Regions from separate parts of the Massilia hydrophila genome, predicted to be linked through region 2. Evidence: predicted binding sites of a transcription regulator. Region 2 holds the regulator's gene; each other region holds the start of a gene.

Region 1 (10,073 bases), on a different contig from region 2:
TGATGATCGGTTGCGTTGTTCCTTGTACGACCGGGCCTGTGCCTGCCGCTCAGACCTCGTAATCCATGCACTGGCGTTCGGCCCGCACCGCGCCGATGAAAGGCACGACCGCCTGATGGACCGGATGCCCGGCATAAGCCTGCAGGGCGGCCCGGTCCGCGAATTCCGAATACAGCACCACATCGTAGCTCGCCTCGAGCCCGGGCTGCGCCAGCATGACCTCGAACGCGAGCTGGCCCGGCACGAGCGCCGCGCAGGCATCGAGCCGGCGCTTCATTTCGCGCGCATTGGTGGCCTTGTCCGCGCCCTCGGCTTCGTCCTTGAGCTTCCACATCACGATATGCTTGATCATTCGTCTTCCTTTGTACATGAATAGGCCATCGCCACGCACAGGTCCGGCGGCGGACGGCCGGATCAGCATAGCATGCTTAAGTACGGTCGTTCGTAAAATAATGGCAATCCCGCATTCCGCAATGCAGCATCCGATTCCCTAGAGTGAAACGGTGCGCGGCGCGGCCTTATTGCCATTCCGTCAGCACGATTTTGTAAGCTTCGTGTAAGTTTCAAGTAATTATCGTGTAAGGAAAGCGGCACACACTCCGCGACAGCTGACCGACAATCAGCAATCCGGTGACACAAAAACTTATACGGAGACACACATGGCAATTACACCCGGCATGACCGCCGGAGGGAAAGCTGCACCTTCCTCCGCCGGACTTACCAAAGAAGAGCGCAAGGTCATCTTCGCTTCTTCCCTCGGCACCGTGTTCGAATGGTACGATTTCTACCTCTACGGCTCGCTCGCCGCCATCATCGCCAAGCAGTTCTTCATCGGCGACCCCACTACCACCTTCATTTTCGCCCTGATGGCCTTCGCCGCCGGCTTCATCGTGCGTCCCTTCGGCGCGCTGGTGTTCGGCCGGCTCGGCGACATGATCGGCCGCAAGTACACCTTCCTGATCACGATCCTGATCATGGGCGGCTCCACTTTCCTGGTCGGCCTGCTGCCCAGCCATGCGCAGATCGGGATCGCAGCGCCGATCATCCTGGTCACGCTGCGCGTGCTGCAGGGCCTGGCCCTGGGCGGCGAGTACGGCGGCGCAGCCACCTACGTGGCCGAGCACGCCCCGCATGGCAAGCGTGGCTACTTCACGTCCTTCATCCAGACCACGGCAACCCTGGGACTGTTCCTGTCGCTGCTGGTGATCCTGGGCACCCGCACCGTCGTTGGCGAGGAAGACTTCACGGCATGGGGCTGGCGCATTCCCTTCCTGGTGTCGGTGCTGCTGCTCGGTATCTCGGTCTGGATCCGGCTCTCGATGAACGAGTCGCCCGCCTTCGCCAAGATGAAGGCCGAAGGCAAGGCATCCAAGGCGCCGCTGTCGGAAGCCTTCCTGAACTGGAAGAACGGCAGGATCGCGCTGCTGGCCCTGGTCGGCCTCACCATGGGCCAGGCGGTCGTGTGGTATACCGGGCAGTTCTACGCCCTGTTCTTCCTGACCCAGACCCTCAAGATCGACGCGGCCACGGCCCACATCCTGATCGCCATCTCGCTACTGCTGGCCACGCCCTTCTTCATCGTGTTCGGCGCGCTGTCGGACCGGATCGGGCGCAAGTGGATCATCCTGGGCGGCTGCGTGATTGCGGCGGCCACCTATTTCCCGATCTTCAAGGCCATCACCCATTACGGCAACCCGGCGCTGGAGCAGGCCATCAACAACTCGCCGGTGGTGGTCGTGGCCGACCCCGCCTCCTGTCACTTCCAGGTCGACCCGAGCGGCACCCGCAAGTTCCCATCGTCCTGCGACATCGCCACCCGCATGCTGACCAACGCCTCGGTGAGCTACACGACGGTAGCGGCGCCGGCCGGCAGCGTGGCGCAAATCAAGGTGGGCGAGCAGGTGATCAACTCGTTCAACGCGACCCTGACGCCTGACGGCCTGGACTTCGTCGCCGCCGACAAGGCGCGCCAGACCGCGCTCAACAAGGATGTCGTGGCCACGCTGAAGACCGCCGGCTATCCGGACAAGGCCGACCCGGCCCAGGTCAACAAGCCGATGCTGGTGCTGCTGCTGTTCATCCTGGTGCTGTACGTGACCATGGTGTATGGCCCGATTGCGGCCATGCTGGTCGAGATGTTCCCGACCCGTATCCGCTACAGCTCGATGTCGCTGCCCTACCATATCGGCAACGGCTGGTTCGGCGGCCTGCTGCCGACCATCTCGTTCGCCCTCGTGGCGGCCAACGGCAACATCTACTATGGCCTGTGGTATCCGATCATCGTCGCCCTGGTGACGGTCGTGATCGGTGCGCTGTTCGTGCGCGAGACCAAGGACAACAACATCTACGCGGCCGACTGATTCGCCGCTGGTCAAGGAAGCATGCCGCTGGGAGCGCGAACCGCCCCGGCGGCATTTTTCATGGCTTCGCGCGCGGACGCCGTCCTGGTGCGCTATCGAGCAAGGGGCTCGACGGCCTGGCCACTAGCAGCGCCAGCCAGGCGAGGAAGGAGAAAGCGCGCGTAAAGCCGATGAGGCAGCAAAAGTACACGAGCCATTGCGCAAAACCGTCGGGCGAACCGATGCCCGCCGCGCGCAGGGTCCATAGGGTGCAGGCCACGCCGACCGCCCCCGACAGGGCTGCAAACCACCATTTCCGTTCCAGATTCGACATACTTGCCGCTCATGTTGTGATCGAGTCGACGATGCTAGCACGCGATGCCCACGGAAAAATCCGCATAAAACCACGCTCGCCGCCCGGAGGGCGCTTAATTCGTGCGCGGAAGCGCGATGCCGCCCAGTTTCCAGTCCCACAGGCCATGGCGGTGCAGGATGAAGGCGCCGCCATCGCGGTCCGCGCGTGCGATCGCCACGCGGTCCCAGCTCTGGTATGACAGGGCATAGCGTGCTTCCTGGCGCCCTGCGTCGGCCGGCTGCTCCGCTTCCCGGCCGGCATTGCGCCCGGAATGGCGGGCGACGCGCAGCTCGCCCGCCTCCAGCATGGCCAGCACGCCTGCCGGCGACACCGCCGCATCGACCACCGGGTCGATCACCGCCAGCGCCATCGCCTTGCCAAAGGCGGCGAAGGGATTGTCGCTTGCCGCTCCGGGCTGCGCCGGCCCTTCCATGCTGGCCACCACCTGCGCCTTGACGCTCGCGCGCAGCGCCGGGAAATCGACGAAGGCCGCTACCCGGGCCGCATCGCGCTGCGCGACCGCGCCCTGCAACTGGTGCAGGCGCCACCATGGACTGGCGTAGCTTGTCACGGCCAGCAGCAGCGCCGCCACGGCGACAGCGGTCAGGAGCCGCTTGCCGCCCTTGCGCTCACCCTTGCCGGCCGCGTTCATCCGGCAAAGCCCTTGCCTTCCTGCGCCAGGCGCTCCAGCAGGGGCGCGGGCAGCCAGGCTTCGCCATGGCGGCCCGCCGCGTAGCCGCGGATCGCCTCGAGCACCTTCGGCAGGCCGACCGTCTCGGCGTAGAACATCGGTCCGCCGCGGTGCAGCGGGAAGCCATAGCCGCTCAGGTAGACCATGTCGATGTCCGATGCGCGCAGCGCGATGCCTTCCTCCAGGATCTTCGCGCCCTCGTTCACCAGCGCGTAGACCAGGCGCTCGACGATCTCGCTGTTGGCAATCGGGCGGCGCACCAGGCCGAGCTCGGCGCTATGGCGCTCGACCATGTCCCTCACCCAGGCCGAGGGCTGGGCCTTGCGCTCGCCCGGCTGGTAGTCGTACCAGCCGGCCCCGGTCTTCTGGCCGAAGCGGCCCTGCTCGCACAGCAGGTCGGCGGTCTTCGAATAGGCGATGTGCGGCGACTCGACGGCGCGGCGCTTGCGGATGTACCAGCCGACGTCGTTGCCGGCCAGGTCGCTCATGCGGAACGGTCCCATCGCGAAGCCGAAGCCTTCCATGGCCGCATCGACCTGTTCCGGCAGCGCCCCTTCCTCGAGCAGGAAGAAGGCCTGGCGCAGGTACTGCTCGAGCATGCGGTTGCCGATGAAGCCGTCGCACACACCCGAAACCACGCCCAGCTTCTTGATCTTCTTGGACAGCGCCATGGCGGTGGCTAGCACATCCTTGCCGGTTTCCTTGCCGCGCACGATCTCGAGCAGGCGCATTACGTTGGCCGGGCTGAAGAAATGCAGGCCGATCACGTCCTGCGGGCGCCCCGTGAACGCGGCGATGCGGTCAAGGTCGAGGGTCGAGGTGTTCGAGGCAAGGATCGCGCCCTGCTTCATCACCGCGTCCAGCTGGCGGAACACGCTTTCCTTCACGCCCATGTCCTCGAACACGGCCTCGATCACGATGTCCGCCCCGGCGATGTCTTCATACGACAGGGTGCCGGTGATCAGGCCGATGCGCTGCTCGGCCTTGTCCTGGACCAGCTTGCCCTTCCTGACACTGTTCTCGTAGTTCTTGCGGATCGTGGCCAGGCCCTTGTCGAGCGCTTCCTGCGAAGTCTCCAGGACCGTCACGGGAATGCCGGCGTTGGCGAAGTTCATCGCGATGCCGCCGCCCATCGTGCCGGCGCCGACCACGGCTGCGCGCTCGATGCGGCGCACCGGCGTGTCGGCGGGGACGTCGGGCAGCTTGCTGGCGGCGCGCTCGGCCATGAAGGCATGGCGCAGGGCCTTCGATTCGGGGGTCTGCATCAGGTGCAGGAAGCGGGCACGCTCGAACGCCAGGCCTTCCTCGAACGGCAGGGTCGCCGACGCGGCCACCGTCTCGACGCACTCGAGTGGTGCGGGGAAGGCGCCGGACCTGGCCTTGACCGCGGCGCGCGCCGTGGCCAGGAAAGCGTCGCGGTCCGGGTGGCCGACCGCGCGCGCGCGCACTTTCGGCAGCGGACGCTGGGCCGCTACCTTGCCGGCGAAGGCGATGCTGGCCGCCAGAAGATCGGTGCCGGCCGCGAAGACCTCGTCGAACAAGGCGGTGCCGGCTAGCTTCTCGGACAGGACCGGAGTGCCCGTCACCACCATGTCGAGCGCCATTTCCAGGCCGACCACGCGCGGCAGGCGCTGGGTGCCGCCGGCGCCCGGCAGCAGGCCAAGCTTGACTTCCGGCAGCGCGATCTGCGCGCCCGGCAGTGCCACCCGGTAATGGCAGCCGAGCGCCAGTTCCAGTCCGCCGCCCATGCACACGCTATGGACCGCGGCCACCACCGGCTTGCTGCAGTCCTCGACCACGCGGATCAAGGTGTGCAGGGTGGGCTCGGTGAGTGCCTTTGGAGAATTGAACTCGCGGATATCGGCACCGCCCGAAAAGGCCTTGCCGGCGCCGGTCAGCACGATGGCCTCGATGCCGGGATCGGCCTCGGCGCGGCGGATCGCATCCACGGAGGCGCTGCGGGTTGCCAGGCCCAGCCCATTGACCGGCGGATTATTCAACGTAACTACGGCAACGCTGCCTTGGACGGTATAGTCGGCGCTCATGTCTCTTGTTTCTCCTTGTCAGTGGCCGGGTGCGGCCCGGATCGTTTCACTATACCAAAATTAAAAGAACGTTCGTATTATTCGCTGGCCCGCGCCGCTGCCGGCGCATGCCGCCCGTGTGCCACAATAGCGCCTTCATCCAGCACCGCTACCACCATGGACAAACTGATCGCCGCCCTGACCCGCCTGTACCTGATGCCGCAGGCCGCCACGCCGGAAGCGCTGGCGCAGCACTTCCAGGGCGTGCATCCGCTTGCCGTCCCGCTAGCGTCGGACGAGGGCGACACGCGCGCCATCGTAATCGACTTCCCGCCGCGTCGCGACGTCGGTCCCGGGCAGCACTGGACCGACCTGTGCGCGGTGGCAAACCGCCTGCAGGAAGCCTTCGGTTTTCCGGCACCGTCCGTGAGCATCAGCGGCGCCTCTTCGTTCCGGCTCTGGCTGTCGTTGGCGGAGTCCGTGCCGGTGGGCGATGCGCGCCGCCTGACGGCGCTGCTGCGCGAGAACCATTTTCCCGACCTGGCGCTGCAGGCGCTGGACGCGGTGGAACTACCGCCCTTCCTGAACCCGGCCAGCGGGAAGTGGGCCGCCTTCATCCATCCAGGCATGGGCGCCGCGTTCACGGAAGAGGCGGGCCTGGACATCCGTCCGCCTGCCGCCGCTCAGCTGGCGTTCCTGGAAGGTCTGGACAGCATCGGCAAGACTGCCTTCTTCGATGCGCTCGCCGCGATGAAGCAGGCCGACGCGGCGCCGGCGGCTGTGCAGCCGGCGCCAGCCTTGGCCACCGGGGACGCAGGCCTCCTGCTGAAGGACGCGACCCTGGAAGACATCGTGCGCCACCTGCACGCGCGCGGAATCGAGCCAAGCTTTCGCCATGTGCTGCCGCGTGGCGACCGGGAGCGCACTGCCTGAATCGCCGCTGGCTGAGGGCTGACCCGATCCGGTCGGCGCGCCAGCCGCCTGTCGAAGCAATTTACAGCGGCACCGGCAAGTCCCGGGCGGCTAGCGATAAACCCTTGTTATCAAAAGCGATTTTTTCTTGGGCCCGGAATTTGCATGCGCTTTCACAAGCGCTTGCTGCGACAAGATCCACTTGCCGTGGTTGAAAGGCGAAAAGGGAGGGCGATGCAATGAAGCAATCTCTGCTCAAGTATCTGGTGGCGGCCAGCCTGATGGCCTGTTCCGCCGTGTCACAGGCGGGTGTGATCTTCAGCGACGATTTCGATGCCTCGGCCGGAGGCCTGAACGTCGTTCCCACAGGATGGACAGTGACCGATGGCACGGTCGACGTGGTCGGGGGCGGGTTTTGCCTGGCAGGCCAGTGTGTCGACCTCGACGGTTCGACGCGTGATGCCGGCGTGCTCTCGCGCACCTTCACCCTCATGGGAGGCGTCGAGTATGTGCTGAGCTTCGACCTGTCGGGCAACCAGCGTGGCGGTACCGATGACGTCCTCGTCACCTTCGGCAGCGCCACGCGCCTCTTCGATGACCTGGCCTCGGGTTCGCCGTACACCGGGTATTCGCTGAGTTTCACGCCGGGCAGCGACGGCGAATACACGCTGTCCTTCGCCAACGCCGGTGGCGACAACATCGGCGCGGTCCTGGAGAACGTCGTCATCACGGCGCTCGACGGGGATCCGGGCGAAGTGCCCGAGCCGGCCAGCGTTGCACTGGCCGGACTGGGACTGGCCGCCTTGTACCTGACCCGCCGCAGACGGGCCACGCTGAACAGCTGAAAGGCATCCGGCGAGGACCCGCCTGCCGGCGGGTTCCCGCCTGCCCCGTCTTGCCTCCCTTTCTTACGGCTCAAGCCGTCGGCAGCCGGTGCCCCTGGTACGCCTCGCGCAACTTGTTCTTCTGGATCTTGCCGGTGCCGCCCACCGGAAGGGCGTCGGTGAACACGACGTCGTCCGGGATCCACCACTTGGCGACCTTGCCTTCGAAGAAGCCGAGCAGTTCTTCGCGCGCCAGCGCGGCGCCAGGCCGCTTGACCACCACCAGCAGCGGCCGCTCGTCCCATTTCGGGTGCGCCACGCCGATGCAGGCGGCCTGCAGCACCGCCGGATGCGACATCGCGATGTTCTCCAGGTCGATCGAGCCGATCCACTCGCCGCCGGACTTGATCACATCCTTGCTGCGGTCCGTGATCATGAGGTAGCCGTCCGGGTCGATGGTGGCCACGTCGCCGGTGGGAAACCAGCCATCCTGCAGGATGTCGCCGCCTTCGCCCCGGAAATACCCCGACACCACCCACGGGCCCTTCACCAGCAGGTGCCCATACGTGGCGCCGTCCCACGGCAGTTCGCTGCCGTCGTCGTCTACGATCTTCATGTCGACGCCGTAGATGGCGTGGCCCTGCTTGCGCAGCACGGCCCGCTGCTGCGCGGGCGGCAGCGCGGCATGCCTGCCGAGCAGGGTGCAGGCGGTGCCGAGCGGCGACATTTCCGTCATGCCCCAGGCATGCACGACTTCCACGTCCAGCTCGTCGATCAGGGTATCCATCATCGCCGGCGGGCAGGCCGAGCCGCCGATCACGGTGCGGCGGAAGGTGGAAAAGCGCAGGCCGTGCTGCATCACGTGGTTGATCAGCCCGAGCCAGACGGTTGGCACCCCGGCCGAGAAGGTGACGCCTTCCGCCTCGAACAGTTCGTACAGCGACTTGCCGTCCAGCGCCGGCCCCGGGAACACCAGCTTGGCCCCGGACAGCGGCACCGAGTACGGCAGGCCCCAGGCGTTGACATGGAACATCGGCACCACCGGCAGCACGGTGTCGCGCGCCGAGACGTTCAAGCCGTTCGGCATCGCCGAGGCATAGGCGTGCAGCACGGTCGAGCGGTGCGAGTACAAGGCCCCCTTCGGGTTGCCGGTCGTGCCCGAGGTATAGCACAGCGCGGCCGCGCAGCGCTCGTCGAACTGCGGCCAGGCATAGCCGGGGTCGCCGCTCTCGAGCAGGTCCTCGTAGCACATCAGGCCCGGTATCGCGCCGTCGGCCGGCATGGCGGCGCGCCCGCACAGCGCGACAAAGCCCTTGACCGTCTTGCAGTGGCGCGCCATCGCCTCGATCGCCGGCAGGAAGCTCAGGTCGAAGAACAGGTACCGGCCCTCGGCATGGTTGATGATGTAGGCGATCTGTTCCGGATGCAGGCGCGGATTAATCGTGTGCAGCACTGCGCCCGACCCCGACACCGCATAGTACAGCTCCATGTGGCGGTAGCCGTTCCAGGCCAGGGTCGCGACCCGGTCGCCCATCGCCACCCCCAGCCCCTGCAGGGCGCTCGCCAGGCGGCGCGCCCGGGCCTCGCAGTCGCGGTAGGTGTAGCGGTGGATGTCGCCCTCGACGCGGCGCGAGACGATTTCGCTGGCGCCATGGTGGCGGGCGGCGAACTCCAGGATGCCTGAAACCAGCAGCGGCTGGTCCATCATCTGGCCCATCAATGGGCTGGCGGGAAGGGCGTGTGGGCTGGCGCTCATCGGGACTCCTGGAATGGCTGACAGAAGCAGTCTCATCCGCCGCTTGACCTTACGTCAATGCAATTCGATGCGGCGGCGCAGCAAGGCGCGCCGCAGGCGTGCGCCGAAGGAAGCGGCCCGGTACGGTAGAATCCTGCCCATGCCACCCGCATGTCCGATCCACGACCGCCCGCGCGAAGGAGCCGCCATCACTGCCGACGAACTCCCCTTCAGCAATTCCTTTGCCGAATTGCCGCCAGCCTTCTATACCCGGCTGATGCCGACTCCCCTGCCCGCGCCCTATTTCATCGCGGCCAGCGCAGACGCTGCCGCGCTCGTCGGGCTCGATGCCCAGACCCTGGCGCAGGACGATTTCCTTGCCCTGTTCACCGGCAACCGGGTCGCGCCGCGCTCCCAGCCGCTGTCGGCCGTGTACTCGGGCCACCAGTTCGGGGTCTGGGCCGGCCAGCTGGGCGACGGGCGCGCGATCCTGCTCGGCGAGCTGCCCGGTCCCCAGGGCCCGATGGAGCTGCAGCTCAAGGGGGCCGGCCTGACGCCCTATTCGCGCATGGGCGATGGACGCGCCGTGCTGCGCTCCTCGATCCGCGAATTCCTGTGCTCCGAGGCCATGGCCGCGCTCGGCATTCCGACGACCCGGGCGCTGACCATCACCGGCTCGCACCAGCGCGTGATGCGCGAGTCGGTCGAGACCGCCGCCGTGGTGACCCGTATGGCGCCCAGTTTCGTGCGTTTCGGGTCGTTCGAACATTGGCACTACCGCAACAAGCAGGATGAGCTGCGCCTGCTGGCGGACCACGTCATCCAGCACTGGTATCCGGAACTGGCGGGCGCCGCCAACCCCTACAAGGCATTCCTGGCCGAGGTCACGCGCCGCACGGCGGTCATGATCGCGCACTGGCAGGCGGTCGGTTTCATGCATGGCGTGATGAATACCGACAACATGTCGATCCTGGGCCTGACGCTGGACTACGGGCCCTTCGGCTTCATGGAAGCCTTCGATGCCCAGCACATCTGCAACCATACCGACCAGGGTGGCCGCTATTCCTACGCCAACCAGGTGCCGGTCGGCCACTGGAACTGCTATGCGCTCGGCAATGCCCTGCTGCCCCTGATCGGCACGCCGGAGGATGCCGAGGAAGCGCTGGACGTCTACCGTCCGGCCTTCGGCGCCA
Region 2 (10,073 bases):
GCCTATGTGGAACGTTCGCAGATGGCGCGCGAACCGGTCAGGGGCGAGACCCTGGTGGCGGTGGCCTGCGGCGCCAACATGAACTTCGACCGCCTGCGCTTCGTGGCCGAACGGGCCGAGCTGGGCGAATCGCGCGAAGCCGTGTTCGCGGTGACCATCCCCGAGCAGCGCGGCAGCTTCCGGCGCTTCTGCGCGCTGGTCGGGCCGCGCAACGTCACCGAGTTCAACTACCGCATCAGCGATGCGCGCGAGGCGCACATCTTCGTCGGGGTGCAGGTCGGCAGCCGCAGCGAGTCGGGCCTGCTCGCTGCTACCTTCGAGTCGCACGACTTCCGCACCCTCGACCTGACCCACGACGAGATGGCCAAGCTGCACATCCGCCACCTGGTGGGCGGAAAAAGCGCACTGGCGCAAGACGAATTGCTGTATCGTTTCGAGTTTCCCGAACGGCCCGGCGCCCTGATGCGCTTCCTGGACAGCATGGCGCCGAACTGGAACATCTCGCTGTTCCACTACCGAAACCAGGGCGGCGACGTGGGCCGCATCCTGGTCGGCATCCAGGTGCCGGCGGCCGAGATGGACGAATTCCGGCAATTCCTCGCCACCCTCGGCTACCGCTACTGGGACGAGAGCGCCAACCCGGTCTACAAGCTGTTCCTGGGCGCATAAGCACGACCCATTTTTGTACCGCGGCCCTACCCGGGCCGCCGGTATGCAAGCTAACCTGAACGGGGCCGGCACAGCCGGCTACCCTACGGGCGCCACAAGCGCCCATCTCGCCATGAATACTCCTGACCAATCGCCACTCGGTAAATCCTCCGCCTACCAGAGCCAGTACGCTCCCGAACTGCTGTTCCCGATCCCGCGCCTGCAAAAGCGCGAAGAGATCGGCTTGGGCGCCGGCACCCGCCTGCCCTTCTTCGGGGTCGACATCTGGAATGCCTACGAGCTGTCGTGGCTGAACATGCGCGGCAAGCCGCAGGTGGCGATCGCCACCATCACGGCACCCGCCGACTCGCCCAACATCGTCGAATCGAAGTCGTTCAAGCTGTACCTGAACTCCTTCAACCAGACCCGCCTGGCCGGTACCGACGCACTGGTGGAGCTGATGCGCCAGGACTTATCAAGCGCTTTCGGCGCGCCGGTGCACGTGGCGCTCACCACGCCCGACGCCTTCGGCAGCCTGAGGATGGGCGAACTGGAAGGCACCCTGCTCGACCGCCTTGACATCGAGATCGACGCCTACCAGCCCGCACCGCAGCTGCTGTCGGCCAGCATGCACGAGGCACCGGTCGAGGAAACCCTGGTCTCGCACCTGCTGAAGTCGAACTGCCTGGTCACGGGCCAGCCGGACTGGGGCAGCGTGCAAATCCACTACGTGGGACCGCAGATCGAGCAGGAAGGCCTGCTCAAGTACCTGATCGGCTTTCGCGAGCACAACGAATTCCACGAACAGTGCGTCGAGCGCATCTTCACGGACGTGCTGCGCCAGTGCCGGCCCACCAAGCTGGCGGTGTATGCGCGCTATACCCGCCGCGGCGGCCTGGACATCAATCCCTGGCGCGCCAATTTCAGCACCGGCATGCCGGGCAACCTGCGCGGCGCGCGCCAGTAAGCGGCGGGCTGTGCGTTTTCAGCCACAGCCGCCCGCCTCGCACGCCACGCAAACGGCCGACCAAACGCTTGAACAAAAAGCAGGCAGAATACGGGGAAAAGACGGCGCACGGCCCGGTGCGCCGCGTTTGCCACGGTTTGGGTAAGATTTCGTTCAAGAAATTGCGTTTTCCTCAGGCGTGCTTTCCATGGAGAAACGGACGCTTTCGCCACACTTTTCCTGCCTGCTTGACTGTATGCCTGTACAGATGCGAAATCAAATGTCACTGTCCTGAAACCGGCCTATAATTCCGCCTCGCAAGCAGCTACCCTGTGCATCGCACACTAGTCATGACGAACCTAAGCAAAATCCTCTCACTCGAGAACGTGCAGCTCGACCTGGAAGTCTCCAGCAAGAAGCGCGCCTTCGAGCAGGCCGGCCTGATTTTCGAAAACAATTGCGGCATCGCGCGTTCGACCGTCTCGGACAACCTGTTCGCGCGCGAACGCCTCGGCTCTACCGGCCTCGGCCACGGGGTCGCGGTGCCGCACGGCCGCATCAAGGGTTCCAAGAGCCTGAAGTCGCCACTGGCCGCCTTCGTGCGCCTGAAGGAACCGATTCCTTTCGAATCGCCCGACGGGCAGCCGGTCAGCCTGCTGTTCTTCCTCCTGATCCCCGACCACGTCACCCAGCAGCACCTGGAAATCCTGTCGGAGATCGCCGAGCTGTTCTCGGACGAAGCCGTGCGCCAGGCACTGGCCACCGACCCGGACCCGAAATCGGTCCACGAGCGCATCATCAATTGGCAGCCGAGCCTGCAGGCCCTGGGCTGACTCGTAGTAGACTATCTACGCGGCAATGTCGCCGCGTCCCCATGCCATGCCCATGCTGCAGACCCCGCTGACCATCCAAAGGCTGTACGACGACAACCGGGACAGCCTGCAACTGGGCTGGTTCGCGGGCTTTCCCGGCGGCGAGCGGCAGATCGCGGGCGACGCGGCCTCGGCCGCCGACCAGGTCGGCCACCTGAACCTGATCCACCCGGGACGGATCCAGGTCTTCGGGCACCAGGAACTGAACTACTACCACCGCCTGAAATCGAGCTCGCGTACCCACGTGATCGGCGAGCTGATAGGCGGCGGCCCGCCGGCCCTGATCATCGCCCAGGGCCTGGAAACCCCGCCCGACATCCTCGCCATCTGCGACGAGCAGAACATCCCCCTGTTCTCGACCCCGCTGCCGGCGGCGCAGGTGATCGACTTCCTGCGCGTGTATCTGTCCAAGAAGCTGGCGCAGCGCGTCATCATGCACGGCGTGTTCATGGACGTGCTGGGCGTGGGCGTGCTGATCACCGGCGAATCGGGCCTGGGCAAGAGCGAGCTGGGCCTGGAACTGATCTCGCGCTCGCACGGCCTGGTGGCCGACGACGCGGTGGAATTCTCGCGCATCGCGCCCAACATGATCGAAGGCCGCTGCCCGCCGCTGCTGCAGAACCTGCTGGAAGTGCGCGGCCTGGGCCTGCTGGACATCAAGGCGATCTTCGGCGAGACGGCGGTGCGGCGCAAGATGCGCCTGAAACTGATCGTCCACCTGGTCAAGCGCGGCACGCTTGACGAAGAAGTCGAACGCCTCCCCTTCCAGCACCCGACCGAGGATGTGCTCGGCCTGCCGATCCGCAAAGTCGTCATTCCGGTGGCGGCCGGCCGCAACATCGCGGTGCTGCTGGAAGCGGCGGTACGCAATACCATCCTGCAGCTGCGCGGCATCGACACGCTGCAGGAATTCATGGAGCGGCAACGTCAAGCGATGAGCGGCGACTAGGTCCGCAATGCGCGGCAGGTTTGGGTTATCATCTTGACCATGCACATCGTCCTCATTACCGGTATTTCCGGCTCGGGCAAATCGGTTGCCCTGAATGTCCTGGAAGACGCAGGCTACTACTGCGTCGACAACCTGCCGCCGGCCCTGCTGCCGGCCCTGGTCCACGCGGTCAGCGAGAAGGGCACCGACAAGATCGCGGTCGCGGTCGATGCGCGCAGTGCCGAATCGCTGGTGGAACTGCCGGTGAGCGTGCGCCACCTGAAGGAAGAAGGCCACAGCCTGAAGGTGATGTTCCTGACCTCGAGCACGCACTCGCTGGTGGCGCGTTTCTCGGAGACCCGGCGCAGCCATCCGCTGTCGCACGAACTGCGCCCCGGCGAGAACCCGGCCTCGCGCCGCACCCTGATCGAATGCATCGCCGAGGAACGCGAGCGGCTGTCGGCGATCGAGAACCTGGGCCACGTGATCGACACCTCGGAACTGTCGGCCAACAAGCTGCGCGCCTGGGTCAAGGAACTGGCCGACCTCCAGCACGCGCCGCTGACCCTGTTCTTCGAGTCCTTCGCCTTCAAGGTGGGGGTGCCGCTGGACGCGGACTTCGTGTTCGACGTGCGCGCGGTGCCGAACCCCTATTACGACCTGGCGCTGCGCCCGCTGACCGGGCGCGACCAGCCGGTGATCGACTTCCTCGACGCCCAGCCCAGCGCGACCGAGATGCTGGAGGATATTCGCGCCTTCGTGGCCAAGTGGCTGCCCTCGTTCAAGACCGATAACCGCTCCTACCTGACGGTGGCGGTGGGATGCACCGGCGGGCAGCACCGCTCGGTGTACATGGCGGAGCGGCTGGGGGCGTATTTCGGGCAGAGCGAGCGGGTGATCATCCGGCATCGGGAGCAGCCGAAGCACGCCGCGGGGTAATACGGGCTGCGGCCCTTGATTGGTCGCGACCGTAGGGTGGGCGGCTGTGCCGCCCACGCGGCGATCTGTCAATCAGCCGGGCCGGCAGATCTTGCTGCTTGACCGCGTGGGCAGGAATCTGCCCACCCTACGAAGAACAGCGGTCAGGCCAGGTGCCGCAGCGGATGCGCATGGTCCGGCCACACCGGCTCGAAGAACCGGTCCACCATCTCCTGCGTCACGCCTTCAAGCGTCGGCGGATTCCACCGGGGCTGGTTGTCCTTGTCGATCACCAGCGCGCGCACGCCTTCCAGCACTTCGCCATGCTCGAAATTGCGGCGCACCAGGTTGCGTTCCATGCGCAGGCAGTCCGCCACGCCGAGCGCGGCGCCGCGCTGCAGCAGTTCGTGGGTCACGCACATCATCAGGGGCGAGCGCTGGCGCATGGCCTTGAGCGCCTTCTGCGCGAACGGGTTCTCGTCGCGCGCCAGCGAGGCCATGATCGCGCCCACCGAGGCCGCGCCGAAGTGCGCGTCGACCACGCCGCGCTGGGCCTGCAGCTCGCTCGTACCCGCCTGGGCGGCGAACGGCGCCGCGAAGTCGCGGATCGCCTGCGGCAGCTGCGCGCCCGGTGTCACTTCCACCAGCGCCATCAGCGCGCCCAGCTCGGCGCCCGGCACGAACACGTCCGCCAGGCCCACGTAGAGCGCATCGGCGGCGCCGATGGTCAGCCCGCTCAAGCCCAGGTACTGGCCGAGCTGGCCCGGCGCATGCGACAGGAAGTGGCTCCCGCCCACGTCCGGGAACAGGCCGATGTTCACCTCGGGCATGGCCATTTTCGTGCGTTCGGTAACGATGCGCAGCCCGCAATCCGGGCCGCCCTGGGCGATGCCCATGCCGCCGCCCATCACCACGCCATCCATCACCGCGATGTACGGCTTCGGATAGAAGTGGATCAGGTGGTTCAGCGCGTATTCCTCGGTGAAGAAATCTTCCAGCAGCGCGCTGCCGCCCATCGGCGTGACGCGCCCCATTTCGTGGAAGAAGCGGATGTCGCCGCCAGCGCACAAGGCCTTCTCGCTGCTGCTGGTGATCACGACCGCCTCGACGCCGGCATCTTCCTTCCATTGCAGCAGGATGGCGCTCAGGGCGCGCACCATGTCGAGCGAGAGCGAGTTCAGGGCTTTCGGGCGGTCCAGCGTAATGACGCCGGTGCGGTTGGCGACGCGGGTCAGGACGGTGTCGGTCATGATGGGCTTCTGTGGTCGAAAAGACATGTATTCTACAGAAGTACAGCGCCAAACCGAAGCACTGAAAAGTAACAACTGATGATTTGCGGAAAGCAAAAAGGGCGTCCCTCCGACGCCCTTGCGATTGGTGGCTACGGCCCGTCTTTACGCGGCGGCAGCTTCTCCGTTGTCCGGAAGGCGCTTGTGCGCCACGTGGCTATGGTCTTGCAACATGGATTTGTGTTTCAGAACCTGTCGGTCCAGCCTGTCCATCAGCGTATCGATCGCCGCATACAGGTCTTGCGCGGCGCTGGCCACATGCAAAATCTTGCCCGACACCTGGAGGTTGATCTCGGCTTTCTGCCTTTTTTCTTTTTCAGTGAGATTATCGATGGCGAGGAACACGTGGGTGTCGATCACGTGATCGAAATGGCGGGTGATGCGCTCGAGCTTATTCTGAACGTATTCACGGATGGCGGGGGTGACTTCGAGATGGTGGCCGCTGATTGTGAGGTTCATACACACTCCTTTGGAAAGGTGCCCCGCCCGCGCCACAAGGTGGGAGTGGGCAGGTGCTTTACAGGGATTTGCGGAGGCTGACGGGCGGAATCTTGAGCGCTTCACGGTATTTGGCGACCGTCCTGCGCGCAATGACCATACCTTGTTCCCCGAGCATCTCCGCGATCTTGCTGTCGGAAAGAGGATTCCTAGGGTCTTCTGCTCCTGTCAATTGCGCAATGAGTGCGCGGATCGCCGTCGAGGAGGCTTCTCCCCCCGCTTCGGTGGCGACGTGGCTTCCGAAGAAGTACTTCAGCTCGAACATGCCGTGCGGGGTCAGCATGTATTTCTGCGTGGTTACACGCGAGATCGTGCTCTCGTGTAGGCCTAGTGTATCAGCTATCTCACGCAAAACAAGAGGGCGCATGGCAACCGCGCCGTGGCTGAAAAAGTTGCGCTGGCGCTCGACGATCGCCTCGGCAACCCGCAGGATCGTGTCGAAGCGCTGGCGCATGTTCTTGATCAGCCACTTCGCTTCCTGCAGCTGCGCGCCCATCTGGCTTTCGCTCTTGCCCTGCTTGAGCAGGCTGGCGTACAGGTTGTTCACGCGCAGCTTGGGCATCACGTCCGGGTTGAGCGACACCGCCCAGCCGCTCTTGGCGCGGCGCACGATCACGTCAGGCACCACGAAGTCCGACACGCTCGAGGCGAAGGCCGCGCCCGGGTGCGGGTTGCACTGGCGGACCACGGCCTGCACTTCGCGCAGGTCTTCGTCGTCGCAGTCGAGCGCCTTTTTCAGCTTGGTGTATTCGCGCTGGGCGAACCAGCTCAGGTAGCCTTCGACGATGGTCAGCGCCAGGCGCCGCGTCACCAGCGGCACGCCCGGCATGCGGCGCAGCTGCAGCGCCAGGCATTCGGCCGCGCTGCGCGCGCCCACGCCCACCGGGTCCAGGCTCTGCACCAGCGCCAGCGCGCAGCGCAGCTCGTCCATCTCGATCTCGAGCTCGGCCGGCAGGCGCGCATGGATCTCGTCGAGCGGCTCTTCCAGGTAGCCGTTGTCGTCGAGCGCGTCGATCACCAGCTCGGCCAGCGCGCGGTCGCGCAGGCTGCAGCCGGTCAGGCGGATCTGCTCGGCCAGGTGCTGGCGCAGCGAAATGCCCTCGGCTTCCAGCTGCGGGCGGCCGTCCTCGTCGTCGCCGCTGCGTGCGCCGCCGCCTTCGCCGCCCCAGTCGCTCTCGCCCTCCCTGCCGTCGTCGCGCTCGCCATCGGCGGCGCCGTCCTCGAACCCCTCGCCTTCCTTCGGCGCGCCGGCATCAAGCGCTTCCTGGCCCGGCTGCGGCGCCTCGCCGCTGGCCGGCGCGCTGTTGATGGCGCCGTCGGCCAGCAGCCGCACCGAGCGGTCGAGCGGATCGTCGAGCCGCTCCAGCAAGGGATTGTCATGCAGGATCTGCTCGATCTCCTGGTGCAGTTCGAGCGTGGACAGTTGCAGCAGCCGGATCGACTGCTGCAGTTGCGGCGTGAGCGCCAGGTGCTGCGAGGTGCGAAGCTGGAGGGACTGTTTCATGCAGGAGGCGTTCGTGGCTACATGCGGAAGTGCTCGCCCAGGTAGACGCGGCGCACCGATTCGTCGGCGATGATGTCGTCAGGGCGGCCCGAGGCCAGCACCGCGCCCTGGTTGATGATGTAGGCGCGGTCGCAGATGCCGAGCGTCTCGCGCACGTTGTGGTCGGTGATCAGGACCCCGATGTTGCGCTCCTTCAGGAAGCGCACGATGCGCTGGATCTCGATCACGGCGATCGGGTCGACCCCGGCGAAGGGTTCGTCCAGCAGCACGAAGCGCGGGTTGGTGGCCAGGGCGCGCGCGATCTCCACGCGGCGCCGCTCGCCACCGGACAGCGACAGCGCCGGGTTCTCGCGCAGCTTCTCGATCTGCAGTTCGGCCAGCAGGGTGTCGAGCCGTTCGTTGATCTCGTTCTTCGACAGCGCCTTGCCGTTGGCGTCGTGCTGCAGCTCGAGCACGGCGCGGATGTTGTCCTCGACCGTGAGCTTGCGGAACACCGAGGCTTCCTGCGGCAGGTAGGACAGGCCCAGCACCGCGCGCCGGTGGATCGGCAGGCTGGAAATGTCGGTACCGTTGATGTCGATGGTGCCGGCATCCGACGGCACCAGGCCGACGATCATGTAGAAGGACGTGGTCTTGCCGGCGCCGTTCGGACCGAGCAGGCCGACCACCTCGCCGCAGTCGACCTGCAGCGAGACGTCGCGCACCACCAGGCGCTTGCCATAACTCTTCTGCAGGCCCTTGACGATCAGCGTGCTGCAAGCCGCGGATGCTGCCGTCATTGCTTGGCACCCTCGGCAGGTGCCGCGGCCGGGTTGCGGCGCGGCGCGATGATCAGGGTGCCGCGTCCGCCGCCGACCTTGCTGGCGCCGCTGACGTCGTTGCGCACCTGCGCCACCTGCTTGCGGTTGTCGTAGGAAATGAAGGGGCCGCGGATCTCGTTGCTCATGCGGCCGTTCTCCAGTTCGCGCACTTCGGCATTCGCGAACAGCTTCACCAGTTCGGCGCGGTCATCGTATTCGATGCGCTGGGCCTGGCCTTCGACCCACAGGTCGGGACCGCCGTCGCGCTTCTGGCGGAAGGTGGCGGTCTTGCCGTTGTTGGCGGTGAGGGTCACGCTCATGTAGCCTTCCGGCGTTTCCTTCATCAATGCGCGGTCCGACTTGAGCACCAGGGTGCCGCGCGTGATCACCACGTTGCCGGTGAGGATGCGGGTCTGGGTGACCTCGTCCACGTCGAGCGTGTCGAAGGTGATCACGGCCTGCTTGAGCGAATCCGCGCGCTCGGCCGAGGCGCCGAAGGCGGCCAGGCCGAGGAAGACGGCGACGAAGAGTTTTTTCATGTTGCTGGTCCTGGGTTAACCGCGCAGTGCTGCTAGCGCGCGCGGGGCGGATAGACGATCTGGCCACGGCTGGCCAGGTGCAGCTTCTGGGTTGCGTTGTTGGCCTCCATACCGGTGCCGTGCACGGTGGCGGCGCCTAGCTGCATCTCGATCGGAAGCCGGGTCCTGAGGATTTCCTCGTCGGGCAGGACGGTCAGGGCCTCGGTGCGCACGCGCAGCGCTTCGCTGGTGGGCGTGGCCGGACGCTGGATGTCGACCTTGCCGAGCAGTTCGACCCGGTGCTCCTCGTGATAGATCTCGGCGCGGCTGGCGACGATGGTCATGCGCGGCCGGCCGGGCGCCATGCCCTCCAGCACCGGCGCCTCGACCCGCGACACGTCGCCCTGCGGCGTGTGCGCCATGCGCCGGCCCGACACCACGTAGTTCGGCTTGCCCTCGGGCGTCATGCGCACGAAGGAGAAATTCTCGACGATGTAGTCCGGCTCGTCGAGCGGCCCGCCGAGGCGGGCGTCGCGGTCTTCGTCGTCCATCAACTGCACCAGCCAGAAGCTGCCGAAGGCGCAGAAGGTGGCGATCATCATGATCGCCAGCAGCTTCCAGCGGTGGGCGGTGCGCTTGTAGTTGACCATGCGTCGTCAGCCGAAATATGGCGCCAGCGCCTGTTCGTAGGTGCCCTGGGCGCGCATGACGAGGTCGCACACCTCGCGCACGGCGCCGCGGCCGCCCGCGTTCTTCGTCACGTAGTGGGCGCGGTGCTGCACTTCCGGGTGGCCGGAGGGCACGGTGACGGCGAAGCCGACCCGGGTGAACAGCGGCAGGTCGATCACGTCGTCGCCGATGTAGCCGCATTCTTCGGGCGTGACGCCTGTTGCTTCGAGCAGCTCCTTGAAGCCGACCCGCTTGTCGTGGATGCCCTGGTAGACGTGCGAGATGCCCAGGTCGGCGGCGCGCTTGACCACGATCGGCGACTTGCGCGCGCTGATGATGGCGGTCTGCACGCCGGTCTTGTTCAGCAGCTGGATGCCGAGGCCGTCGAGCACGTTGAAGGTCTTGGTGACCTCGCCGTCCGGACCGTAGGTCAGGCTGCCGTCGGTGAGCACGCCGTCGACATCGAAGATCATGACCTTGACG
Region 3 (10,073 bases), 130 kb from region 2:
ATGTACCAGGTGCGGGTGACCACGATGCCCTTCTTGGTGCCCTGAACCAGCTCTTCCAGCGACTTGGTGCCGCCGGCCATGATCATGTTGCCGTGGCCGGCGGTGGCGATGTTGCCGGTCTTCTTGGCCCAGTAGGGCGAGTAGCCGAGCGAGGCGACGCGGCCATCCTTGATCAGGTCGGTGCGCTTGCGGGCCAGCATGGTGCCGCCGTCCCACGGAGCCACCGGCACGTCCGGATTCCACGGGTCGGCCCAGATGTTGACCTGCTGGTCGAACAGCTTCTCGCCCAGGCGGTTGCCGCCGCCCTTCTTGGCCAGGAAGCTGCGGCCTTCGTCGGCGGCGCGCGCGCTGAAGGAGCTGAACATGTTGCCCAAAATTTCAGACGTCGCCGCCGGCTCCAGGATCACGGTATAGCGGCCCGGCTCCAGCGCCTTGGCGTCGACCGAGCGCAGCGCCTTGTCGATCGCGATCTCGGCTGCCTCGGCGGCGTTGAAGCGGCGCGCATCGACCGCCGAGCGGGTCACCCACCCCGAGCCGCGGCCGTCTTCGGTACGTGCGGTGCAGGTAAAGGAGAGATCCGTGAATTCCTGGAAGCCGAACACGCCGTTCGAGTTGGCCACGCACGAGAAGCTGGTGCTGTCGGTGAAGAAACCGGCGGTGACGAGCTTCTTGGCGCGCGCCTGGCCGATCGAGGCGGCCGCCACTTCGGCGCGGTAGTCCGGGTCGATGGCGGCGGTGGCTGGCACGAAGGTCTGGGTGCTGCGGTATTCCTGCTTGCCCACGGCCGGCATGAATTCCGGGTTTTCCGGCGCCAGGCGCGCCAGTTCCTCGGCGCGGCGCACGGCCTTTTCCAGCGACTTGTCGTCGAACTCGTTGATGACGGCGGTGCCGGTGCGCTTGCCGAAGGCAACCCGTACGGCCAGCTGCGTGTCCTCGGTCAGGCCCGCGGTCGACACGCTGTTGCGCGCGAAGCGGATGTTGCCGGTGCGGTTGCCGGTGATCGAGACGTTGCACTCGTCGGCTTTCGAGAAACCGATGACGCGATCGGCGATGCGTTTTGCTTGTTCCTGGTTCAGCTGTTTCATGTATGTCTCCCCTTCAACCGATCTTGCGTGCGGTATTGATGACGTTGATGCCATTGAAGCGCGCGGTACTCGACCCATGCGAGACCGCGCTGACCTGGCTCGGCTGGCCCTTGCCGTCGAAGAACGAGCCGCCCATGCGCCAGTCGCGTTCGTCGCAGATGGCCGAGCAGGCGTTCCAGAATTCCTGGGTATTCGCCTGGTAGGCCACGTCTTCCAGCGGACCGGTGATCTTGCCGTTCCTGATCTCGTAGAACAGCGTGCCGCCAAACTGGAAGTTGTAGCGCTGCTGGTCGATCGAATAGGAGCCGCGGCCCAGGATGTAGACGCCCTTCTTCACGTCCTTGACCATCTCGTCGGGCGTCAGCCTGGCCTTGCCGGCTTCGAGCGACACGTTCGGCATGCGCTGGAACTGGATGGTGCTCCAGCTGTCGGCATACGAGCAGCCGTGCGATTCCTTCTCGCCGATGATATGGGCCTGGTCGCGCGTGGCCTGGTAGTTGACCAGCATGCCGTTGCGGATGATGTCCCACTTCTTGGCGCGCACGCCTTCGTCGTCGTAGCCGATCAGGCCGAGCGAACCCGGCGTGGTGCGGTCCGCAACGAAGTTCACGCGCTCGGACCCGTACTTGAATTTCTTCGTCTCCCACTTGTCGAGCGAGGCGAAGCTGGTGCCGGCGTAGTTGGCTTCGTAGCCGAGCACGCGGTCCAGTTCCGTCGGGTGGCCGACGTTCTCGTGGATGGTGAGGAACAGGTGTTCCGGCGAGAGCACCAGGTCGTACTTGCCCGGCTCCACTGATTTGGCGCCCAGCTTCTCGCGCGCCTGCTTGCCCGACAACCGGGCGTCTTCCACGATGTCGTAGGAGTTGGTGTACAGCGTGGTCACGCCGCCCGCGGCCTGCACCTTGTCGCTGGCTTTCGCGTCGAAGTACTCGTAGCCCATGCTCACCGGCGAACTCAGGCCCGCGCGCGAGCGGAACTTGCCGCTGGCCTTGTCGACGGCGGTGGCGTTGATCGGTGCCCACAGGCGGTGCACGTCCTGGTCGATGTAGGAACCGTCGGTGGAAGCAAAATACTTTTGCTGGTTGATCTGGAATAGCGACGCGGTCATGAAGGTCGCGCCGGCGTCCAGGCCCGCCTTGTTGGCGGCGATCAGCATGTCGGCCTTTTCCTTGACCGGGATGCCGCGCCAGTCCTTTTTCATCGGCGTGGCCCAGGCCACCTCGCCCACGCCCTTGACCGGGGCCAGGCGTACCGGCTCGCTCTGCAGCCTGGCGTTGGCCTTGGCGATCGCTACCGCCTGGCGCGCCGCGTTGGCCACGCCGTCCGGGCTCATGTCGTTGGTCGAGGCGAAGCCATAGGCGCCGCCGGCGATCACGCGCACGCCGACGCCGCTCGACTCGGTATTGCTGATGTTCTCGACATTCAGGTCGCGCGTGACGATGAACTGGTTCAGGTAGCGACCGATGCGCACGTCGCAGTAGGACGCGCCGGCCTTGGTGGCGGCGTTGAGCGCGACGTCGGCCAGCAGCTTCTTGGCGCTGGCCGGCATGGCGCTCATCAGCTCATCGGCGGCGATGGCATGGCCAAACACCGGGATCAGCATGGCGCCGGCCGTGCCGGCGCCGATTTGGAGGAATTTACGACGTTCCATGTGGGGTTTTCCGTTATCTATACCGCGTCCGACAGCGAGGTGAAGTTGAAATCGCGGATCTTCATCGCCGGGATCAGCATCGAATAATTCGCCTCGTCGCCGCCGATCACCAGCGGCTTGCCGATCTCCTCGATGTTGTTCAGCATGCTCACCGGGCTCTCGTTGAAGCGGAAGTTCTTGATCGGATGCTTGACCTTGCCGTTCTCGATGTAGAAGGTGCCGTCGCGCGTCAGGCCGGTGACGAGCACCGACTGCGGGTCGACCATGCGGATGTACCAGGTGCGGGTTACCAGCACGCCTTTTTTCGTGTTCGCGATCAGTTCCGCCGTGCTCTTGTCGGTGCCGGCCATGATGATGTTGCCGGCGCTGCCGGTTGCGCGCTGGCCTTTCTTCTGGGCCCAGTAGCGCGAGTAGTTCAGCGCATTGATGCGGCCATCCTTCACCAGGTGGATGCGTTCGCGCGGCAGCATGCTGCCGTCCCATGGCAGCACCGGCACGTCCTTGTCCCAGGGATCGGTCCAGATGTTGACCTGCTGGTCGAACAGCTTGTCGCCCAGGCGGTTGGCGCCGCCCTTTTTGGAAAGGAAGCTGCGGCCTTCGTCCGCCATGCGCGCATTGAAGCCGCCGATCATGAAGGTCAGCAGGTCGCTGGTGGCGGATGGCTCCATCACCACCGTGTAGCGGCCCGGCTCGAGCGCTTTCGCGTCCACCGAGCGCAGCGCCTTCTCGATGGCGACATCGGCCGCTTCACGCGCATCGAAACGCGCCACGTCGCGCGCCGAGCGCTTGACCCAGCCCGAACCGCGCCCGTCTTCGGTGCGCACGGTGCAAGTGAAGTCGAGCGAGGTGGCGACCTGGTGGCCGAACACGCCGTTCGAGTTGGCCACGGTCTCGAAGGTCTCGCGGTCGGTGAAGAAGCCGGCTGCCACCAGGCCTTTCTTGCGGCAGGCTTCCATCGCATAGGCGGCGGCCTGGGCGCGGAATTCCGGGTCGATGGCGGCGGTCTTCTGGACGTAGGTCTCGGAGGCCTGGTAGCCGGTCTTGGCGATCGCCGGCATGAATTCCGGGTTCTCCGGCGCCAGGCGCGCCAGGTCCTCGGCGCGGCGCACGGCTTTTTCCAGCGACTTGTCGTCGAACTCGTTGATGGTGGCAGTGCCCTGGCGCTTGCCGAAGGCGACCTGCACCTGGATCTGGGTGTCGTCCGACAGGCCGGCGGTGGACACCGCATTGCGCGCGAAGCGGATGTTGCCGATGCGCGCGCCCTCGATGTTGACGATGCACTCATCGGCCTTCGAGAGCGACATCACGCGCTCGGCGATGCGCCGGGTCTGGTCTTGGCTCAGGATGCTCATGGTGTCCCTCGCCTCAGCCGATCTTGCGTGCGGTGTTGATCACGTTGATGCCGTTGAAGCGCGCGGTCGACGAGCCGTGCGAGACGATGCTGATCTGCGGCGGCTGGCCCTTGCCGTCGAAGAAGGAACCGCCCATGCGCCAGTCGCGCTCGTCGCAGATGGCCGAGCAGGCATTCCAGAATTCCTGGGTATTGGCCTGGTAGGCCACGTCTTCCAGCATCGGGCCGATCTTGCCGTCCTTGATTTCATAGAACAGCTGGCCGCCGAACTGGAAGTTGTAGCGCTGCTGGTCGATCGAGAACGAGCCGTCGCCGACGATGTAGATACCCTTCTTGATGTCCTTGACCATCTCGTCCGGGGTGAGCTTCTTCTTGCCGGCGGCCAGCGAGACGTTCGGCATGCGCTGGAACTGCACCGAGTTCCACGAGTCGGCGTACGAGCAGCCGTGCGATTCCTTCTCGCCGATGATGTGGGCCTGGTCGCGCGTGGCCTGGTAGTTGACCAGGATGCCGTCCTTGATGATGTCCCACTTCTTGGTCTTGACGCCTTCGTCGTCGTAGCCCACGCACCCCAGGGAGCCCGGGGTGGTCTTGTCGGCGAACAGGTTGACCATCGGGTTGCCGTACTTGAATTTCTTGGTTTCCCACTTGTCGAGGGTGGCGAAGCTGGTGCCGGCGTAGTTGGCTTCGTAGCCGAGCACGCGGTCCAGTTCCGTCGGGTGGCCGACGTTCTCGTGGATGGTGAGCCACAGGTGTTCCGGCGAGAGCATCAGGTCGTACTTGCCCGGAACGACCGATTTCGCCGTCAACTTGGTCTTGGCATCGCGGCCGGCCGCCTTCGCATCCTCGATGAGGTCATAGGACCCGGTGTAGAGCGTCGCCACGCCGCCCGCGGCCTTGAGCTTGTGCTCGGGGCGGGCGTCCAGGTATTCGTAGCCCATGCCGACCGGCGCGCCCAAGCCCGAGCGCGAGCGGAACTTGCCGGTGGCCTTGTCCACGGCAGTAGCCTGGAACGGTGCCCACAGGCGGTGCACGTCCTGCTCGATGTAGGAACCGTCGGTGGAGGCGAAATACTTCTGCTGGTTCACCTGGAACAGCATCGAATTCATGAAGGTCGCGCCGCCGTCCATGCCGGCCTTGTTGGCGGCGATGAGCAGGTCCGCCTTTTCCTTGATCGGCACCGTGCGCCAGTCCTTCTTGATCGGCGTGGCCCACGAAACCTCGCCGACGCCCTTGACCGGCGCCAGGCGCACCGGCTCGGACTGCAGCCTGGCGTTGGCCTTGGCGATCGCCACCGCCTGGCGCGCCGCGTTGGCGATGCCGTCGCTGCTCATGTCCGAGGTGGCGGCGAAGCCATAGGCGCCGTTCGCGATCACGCGCACGCCAATGCCGGCCGATTCGGTGTTGGCCACGTTCTCGACGTTCAGGTCGCGGGTCGTGATGAACTGGTTCAGGTAGCGCCCGATGCGCACGTCGGCGTAGCTGGCGCCGGCCTTGGTGGCGGCGTTCAGGGCGACGTCGGCCAGCGCCTTCTTGGCGGCCGTCGGCATGCTGCTCAGCAGCTCTTCAGCGGCGATGGCGCGGGTAAAGGGGACGAGCGTCGAGGCGAGCGCCAGGCTGCTGAAATTAAGAAAAGTACGGCGTTCCATCATGTCTCCTGAAATCAAAGCTATTTCTGGGCAGCGTCCCGTGGACAACGCGGTCCGCTCTTGTATGTACGGCGGAATGAGCTCTTCGCCGGGTTGGATGGCCCCGGCAAACTTGTCAACCTTAGCAGCAACTTAAGCTTTTGAATAGGCAATTGTTGTGCCAGATCAAAGCATTTTCCAAGTACATGTTTTGGTATGCGCCTGGCTTCCTATCCGCTGTCCGCCACGCCTGTCCGCGAGGGTGTCCGGCCGTCCGCAGCGGACACTTGCCGGACAGCCTGCGGCTAGCATATGCATATACATGGAACACTTGACTGTCCGCCAAGTGTGGCCGATCATCGGCGCGGCGGCGGCGTCCCGTCCGGCCGCGCACAATCACCTGGAGACCTCGAACCGATGAAACGACTGATCCTTGCCGCCGGCCTGGCTGCCGGACTTGCCGCTGGCGCCGCCCAGGCCGACGACGCCCTGAAAGCCGCCATCGCGGGCGAACACCGCAGCGCCGCCAACAAGGCGCGCGACGCGGCGCGCCACCCCTACGAGACCCTCACTTTCTTCGGCATCAAGCCGAACATGACGGTGGTCGAACTGGTGCCGGGCGGCGGCTGGTACACCGAGATCCTGGCGCCCTACCTGCGCCCGAACGGCAAGCTGATCGCCGCCGGCCAGGCCTTCGTGCCGGAAAAGCGCGGCGGCATGGCGCTCAAGGCCAAGTTCGACGCGGCGCCCGCGCTGTACGACAAGGTCGTGCCGGCCGTGTTCGAACCGCCCGCCACCTACCAGATCGCGGCGCCGAACAGCGTCGACATGGTGCTCACCTTCCGCAACCTGCACAACTGGGTCGGCAACGGCGAAGACGCGCTGAAGACCACCTTCAGGGAAATCCACAAGGTGCTGAAACCTGGCGGCGTGCTGGGCATCGTCGACCACCGCCTGCCGGCGTCGATGACGCAGGATGCGAAAGCCTCGAGCGGCTACGTGCATGAAGCGTGGGTGATCAGGACTGTCGAAAGCGCGGGCTTCAAGCTGGCCGGAAAATCCGAGGTCAACGCCAATCCGAAGGACAAGGCCGACCACGAAAAAGGTGTCTGGACCTTGCCGCCGGTGCTGGCCAACAAGGACAAGGACCGCGAGAAGTACATGGCGATCGGCGAGAGCGACCGCATGACCCTGAAGTTCGTCAAGCAATAAGCCTGCGCGGGGAGCGCGGCCTCCCAACGTGAAATTTTGTGCATTTCCTTCGGCGGCCAGCGTGTATATTCTTGCGATTTGCATCATTTCGCACGCCACCGAAGGAACCCATGAAAACCGTACGCCTCGCCGCCGCCGTGGCATTCGCCCTGGCCGGCATCGTCCACGCACAGGACACGACTCCCCCCGCGGGCCCGACGCCTGCCACCCCGCCCTCGGCCGCCGTGGCGACGCCGTCGGCCACCCAGGCGCCGGCCCTGCCGGCCGTCGAGAACTCGGTGGTCAAGATCTTCGCCACCGTGCGCCGTCCCGACCCGTATAAACCCTGGAGCAAGCAGTCGCCCGCCGACGTCACCGGTTCCGGCGTCATCATCGAGGGCAAGCGCATCCTGACCAATGCCCATGTGGTGGGCTACGCCAGCCAGGTCGAGGTGCAGGCGAGCCAGTCGGGCGACAAGGTGTCGGCCAGGGTGATCGCGCTGGCGCGCGGCCTCGACCTGGCGGTGCTGGAACTGGACGACCCGTCCTTCTTCGACAAGCGTCCGCCGCTCGCGCGCGCGGCCGTGCTGCCGGACGTGCGCGAGGCGGTGTTCGCCTACGGCTATCCGGTGGGCGGCAATTCGCTGTCGACCACCCGCGGCATCGTCTCGCGCGTGGAGTTCGTCGGCTACGGCTCGTTCAGCTCCGGCCTGCGGATCCAGATCGATGCGCCGATCAACCCCGGCAACAGCGGCGGCCCGGTGATCGCCGGCGACAAGATGATCGGCCTGGCCTTCTCGATGGCGGCCGGGGCCCAGAACATCGGCTACGTGATCCCGAACGAAGAGATCGAGCTGTTCCTGAAGGACGTGGCCGACGGCCGCTACGACGGCAAGCCGCTGCTGCACGACAGCACCCAGACGCTGGAAAACCCGGCGCTGCGCCAATACCTGAAGATCGACCGCTCGGTGGAAGGCACGCTGGTGCACCGTCCCTACAAGACGGACGCCAGCTGGCCGCTGAAGGAAGGCGACATCATCACCCACATCGGCGAGTACCCGATCGACAACCAGGGCATGGTGAAACTGGGCTCGAACCTGCGCGTGCGCTTCCAGTACCGTATCCAGCAGGTGGCCAGGAACGGCAAGGTCCCGATGAGCATCGTCCGCGGCGGCAAGCCGATGAAGGTCGAGGTGCCCACCAGCGGCCCGCGGCCGCTCCTGATCCCCGACCTGAACGGCGGCTATCCGTCCTATTTCGTGTACGGCCCGGTGGTGTTTACGCGCGCCACCAGCGAATTCCTCACCTTCCTGATGGTGAACCCGGCCGCTACCGCCGCCTACGCCTTCAACAACAGCCCGCTGGTCACGCAGCGCGGCGATTCGCCCGACGCGGCGCGCGAGGAACTGGTGGTGGTCAGCGGTCCCTTCTTCCCGCACAAGCTGGTTACCGGCTACAGCAACCGCTTCGGGTCGGTCGTGGAATCGGTGAACGGCACCAGGGTGCGCAGCCTGGCCCACCTGGTGGCGCTGCTGCGCGACCTGAAGGACGAGTTCGTGGTGTTCAAGTTCGACCAGCGCTACGGCGAGAACCTGATCCTGCCGCGCAAGGCCGCGCTGGAAGCGACCGAGGGCATCCTGTCGGACAACGGCATCCGGACCCAGGGCTCGGACGACATGATGAAGGTGTGGAACGGGAAGTGAGGCGGTGCGACGCCTCTGGGCGTTGTTGAACGCGTAGGGGTAAAACAGTCCATCGGACTGTTTTACCCTGCCCACCCTGCGTCGGGGTGGGCTGCTCGGCCAGCGGTGAATCAGCCCTCCTTGTCCTTCTTCACCGGCACGAACAGCAGGTCCTGGAAGTCATAGCTGAAGTCGGTCTCGGTCGACACCGGCTTCATGCGCATCCGCTCGATGCTGCCGTCGTGGTCCAGCGAGAAGGTCACGTAGGCGTCCGCGTTGAAGTTGCGCTCCTTCCAGCGCACGATGAAGGTGTCGTGCTGGAAGTGCTCCATCTCCCCCGTGAGGTCCGGTGTCTTGGCGAACGACAGCACCAGCCTGTCGCCATTGCGGCGGATCGTTGCCTTGCCGTACCAGGCATCCTGGTACTCCCCTTCATACGCGGCTAGCGCCAGCGAAGGCTTCGACGCCGCCGCGCGCGTGGCCGCTTCGCCTTTCACGCGCGCCGCTTCCCTGGCCTGGTTCTCGCGGTCGATCGCCGCGATGCGGCCGATCCAGTCGGTCGGCGCCCCCCCCAGGTACTGGTCCAGCAGGCGGTACTGCAGGGCGTTGAGCGACGGCCCGCTCTCGGCGTTGGTGAAGATCGCGATGCCCAGCTTCGCTTCCGGCACCAGCATCACGCGGGTATAGAAGCCCTGCAGCGCGCCCCCGTGCATGGCCACCAGCTTGCCCTGGTAGTCGCGCAGCTGGAAGCCCAGGCCATAGGCGAAGAAGTTCGGCTTGGTCGCCGCCAGCGGCGGACGCGGCGTGCTGATCGTCATCGGGGTCTGGGCGGTCCACATCTCGCGCGCCTGCTTGTCCGACCACAGGCGCTTGTCGGGGCCAACCTTGCCATTATCGAGCAGCACCTGCATCCAGCGTGCGATGTCCTCGGCATTGGTGTTGATGCCAACCGCGCCGACGGCGTTCGCCACCGGCATCGGCTTGACCGGCACCGCCTTGCCGTTGATCTTGCTGTGCGGCGCGGAGACATTGGCGAAGTTCTTGTTTTCGTCCAGGCTGGTGGTGGTGCCCGTCATGCCGACCGGCTTGAGGATCCACTCGTGCATGGTCTCGCCCCAACCCTTGCCCGACTTGGCGGCGATGATCTTGCCGGCCACGATGTACAGCAGGTTGTCGTAGGCGTAGCTGCTCCTGAAGCTGGTCGCCGGCTTGATGTAGCGGAGGTTGTGAATGATCTCGTCGGTGGTGAAATTGGTGGTCGGCCACCACATCAGGTCACCGGCACCCAGGCCCAGGCCGCTGCGGTGGGTCAGCAGATCACGGATCGTCATCTCCGCGGTGACGTAGGCGTCGTACATGCGGAAGTCCGGCAGGTGCTTGATCACCGGGTCGTCCCAGGCCAGCTTGCCCTGGTCGACCAGCATGGCCAGCGCGGCGGCCGTAAACGCCTTGGAGTTCGAGGCGATCTCGAAGATGGTCTTGCCG

What was found. The regulator sigma-54, encoded in region 2, starts transcription at its own class of promoters, with help from an activator protein. The targets are predictions, from matches to a motif close to TGGCANGNAANCTGCTTT.
Region 1: a site for sigma-54 is predicted at 6,472-6,489, ahead of LE190_RS17330 (PEP-CTERM sorting domain-containing protein). Genes of this name have one in related genera too.
Region 3: a site for sigma-54 is predicted at 5,882-5,899, ahead of LE190_RS08790 (TldD/PmbA family protein). Genes of this name have one in related genera too.

Annotation. Positions count from the first base shown of each region.
Region 1 covers NZ_JAHYBX010000008.1:99,816-109,888, forward strand. The annotation lists gene LE190_RS17300 (Dabb family protein) at 50-352, opposite strand; gene LE190_RS17305 (MFS transporter) at 660-2,360, shown strand; gene LE190_RS17310 (hypothetical protein) at 2,419-2,673, opposite strand; gene LE190_RS17315 (DUF2939 domain-containing protein) at 2,768-3,346, opposite strand; gene LE190_RS17320 (3-hydroxyacyl-CoA dehydrogenase NAD-binding domain-containing protein) at 3,343-5,430, opposite strand; gene LE190_RS17325 (hypothetical protein) at 5,587-6,342, shown strand; gene LE190_RS17330 (PEP-CTERM sorting domain-containing protein) at 6,561-7,166, shown strand; gene LE190_RS17335 (3-(methylthio)propionyl-CoA ligase) at 7,237-8,901, opposite strand; gene LE190_RS17340 (protein adenylyltransferase SelO) at 9,041-10,073, shown strand, end outside.
Region 2 covers NZ_JAHYBX010000002.1:500,860-510,932, reverse strand. The annotation lists gene ilvA (threonine ammonia-lyase, biosynthetic) at 1-669, shown strand, start outside; gene queF (NADPH-dependent 7-cyano-7-deazaguanine reductase QueF) at 782-1,615, shown strand; gene LE190_RS09455 (PTS sugar transporter subunit IIA) at 1,945-2,427, shown strand; gene hprK (HPr(Ser) kinase/phosphatase) at 2,480-3,415, shown strand; gene rapZ (RNase adapter RapZ) at 3,455-4,333, shown strand; gene LE190_RS09440 (enoyl-CoA hydratase/isomerase family protein) at 4,477-5,562, opposite strand; gene hpf (ribosome hibernation-promoting factor, HPF/YfiA family) at 5,707-6,060, opposite strand; gene LE190_RS09430 (RNA polymerase factor sigma-54) at 6,119-7,603, opposite strand; gene lptB (LPS export ABC transporter ATP-binding protein) at 7,621-8,382, opposite strand; gene lptA (lipopolysaccharide transport periplasmic protein LptA) at 8,379-8,942, opposite strand; gene lptC (LPS export ABC transporter periplasmic protein LptC) at 8,975-9,571, opposite strand; gene LE190_RS09410 (KdsC family phosphatase) at 9,578-10,073, opposite strand, start outside.
Region 3 covers NZ_JAHYBX010000002.1:372,247-382,319, reverse strand. The annotation lists gene LE190_RS08805 (TldD/PmbA family protein) at 1-1,085, opposite strand, end outside; gene LE190_RS08800 (TldD/PmbA family protein) at 1,099-2,736, opposite strand; gene LE190_RS08795 (TldD/PmbA family protein) at 2,754-4,088, opposite strand; gene LE190_RS08790 (TldD/PmbA family protein) at 4,102-5,736, opposite strand; gene LE190_RS08785 (class I SAM-dependent methyltransferase) at 6,133-6,927, shown strand; gene LE190_RS08780 (S1C family serine protease) at 7,038-8,609, shown strand; gene LE190_RS08775 (serine hydrolase) at 8,720-10,073, opposite strand, start outside.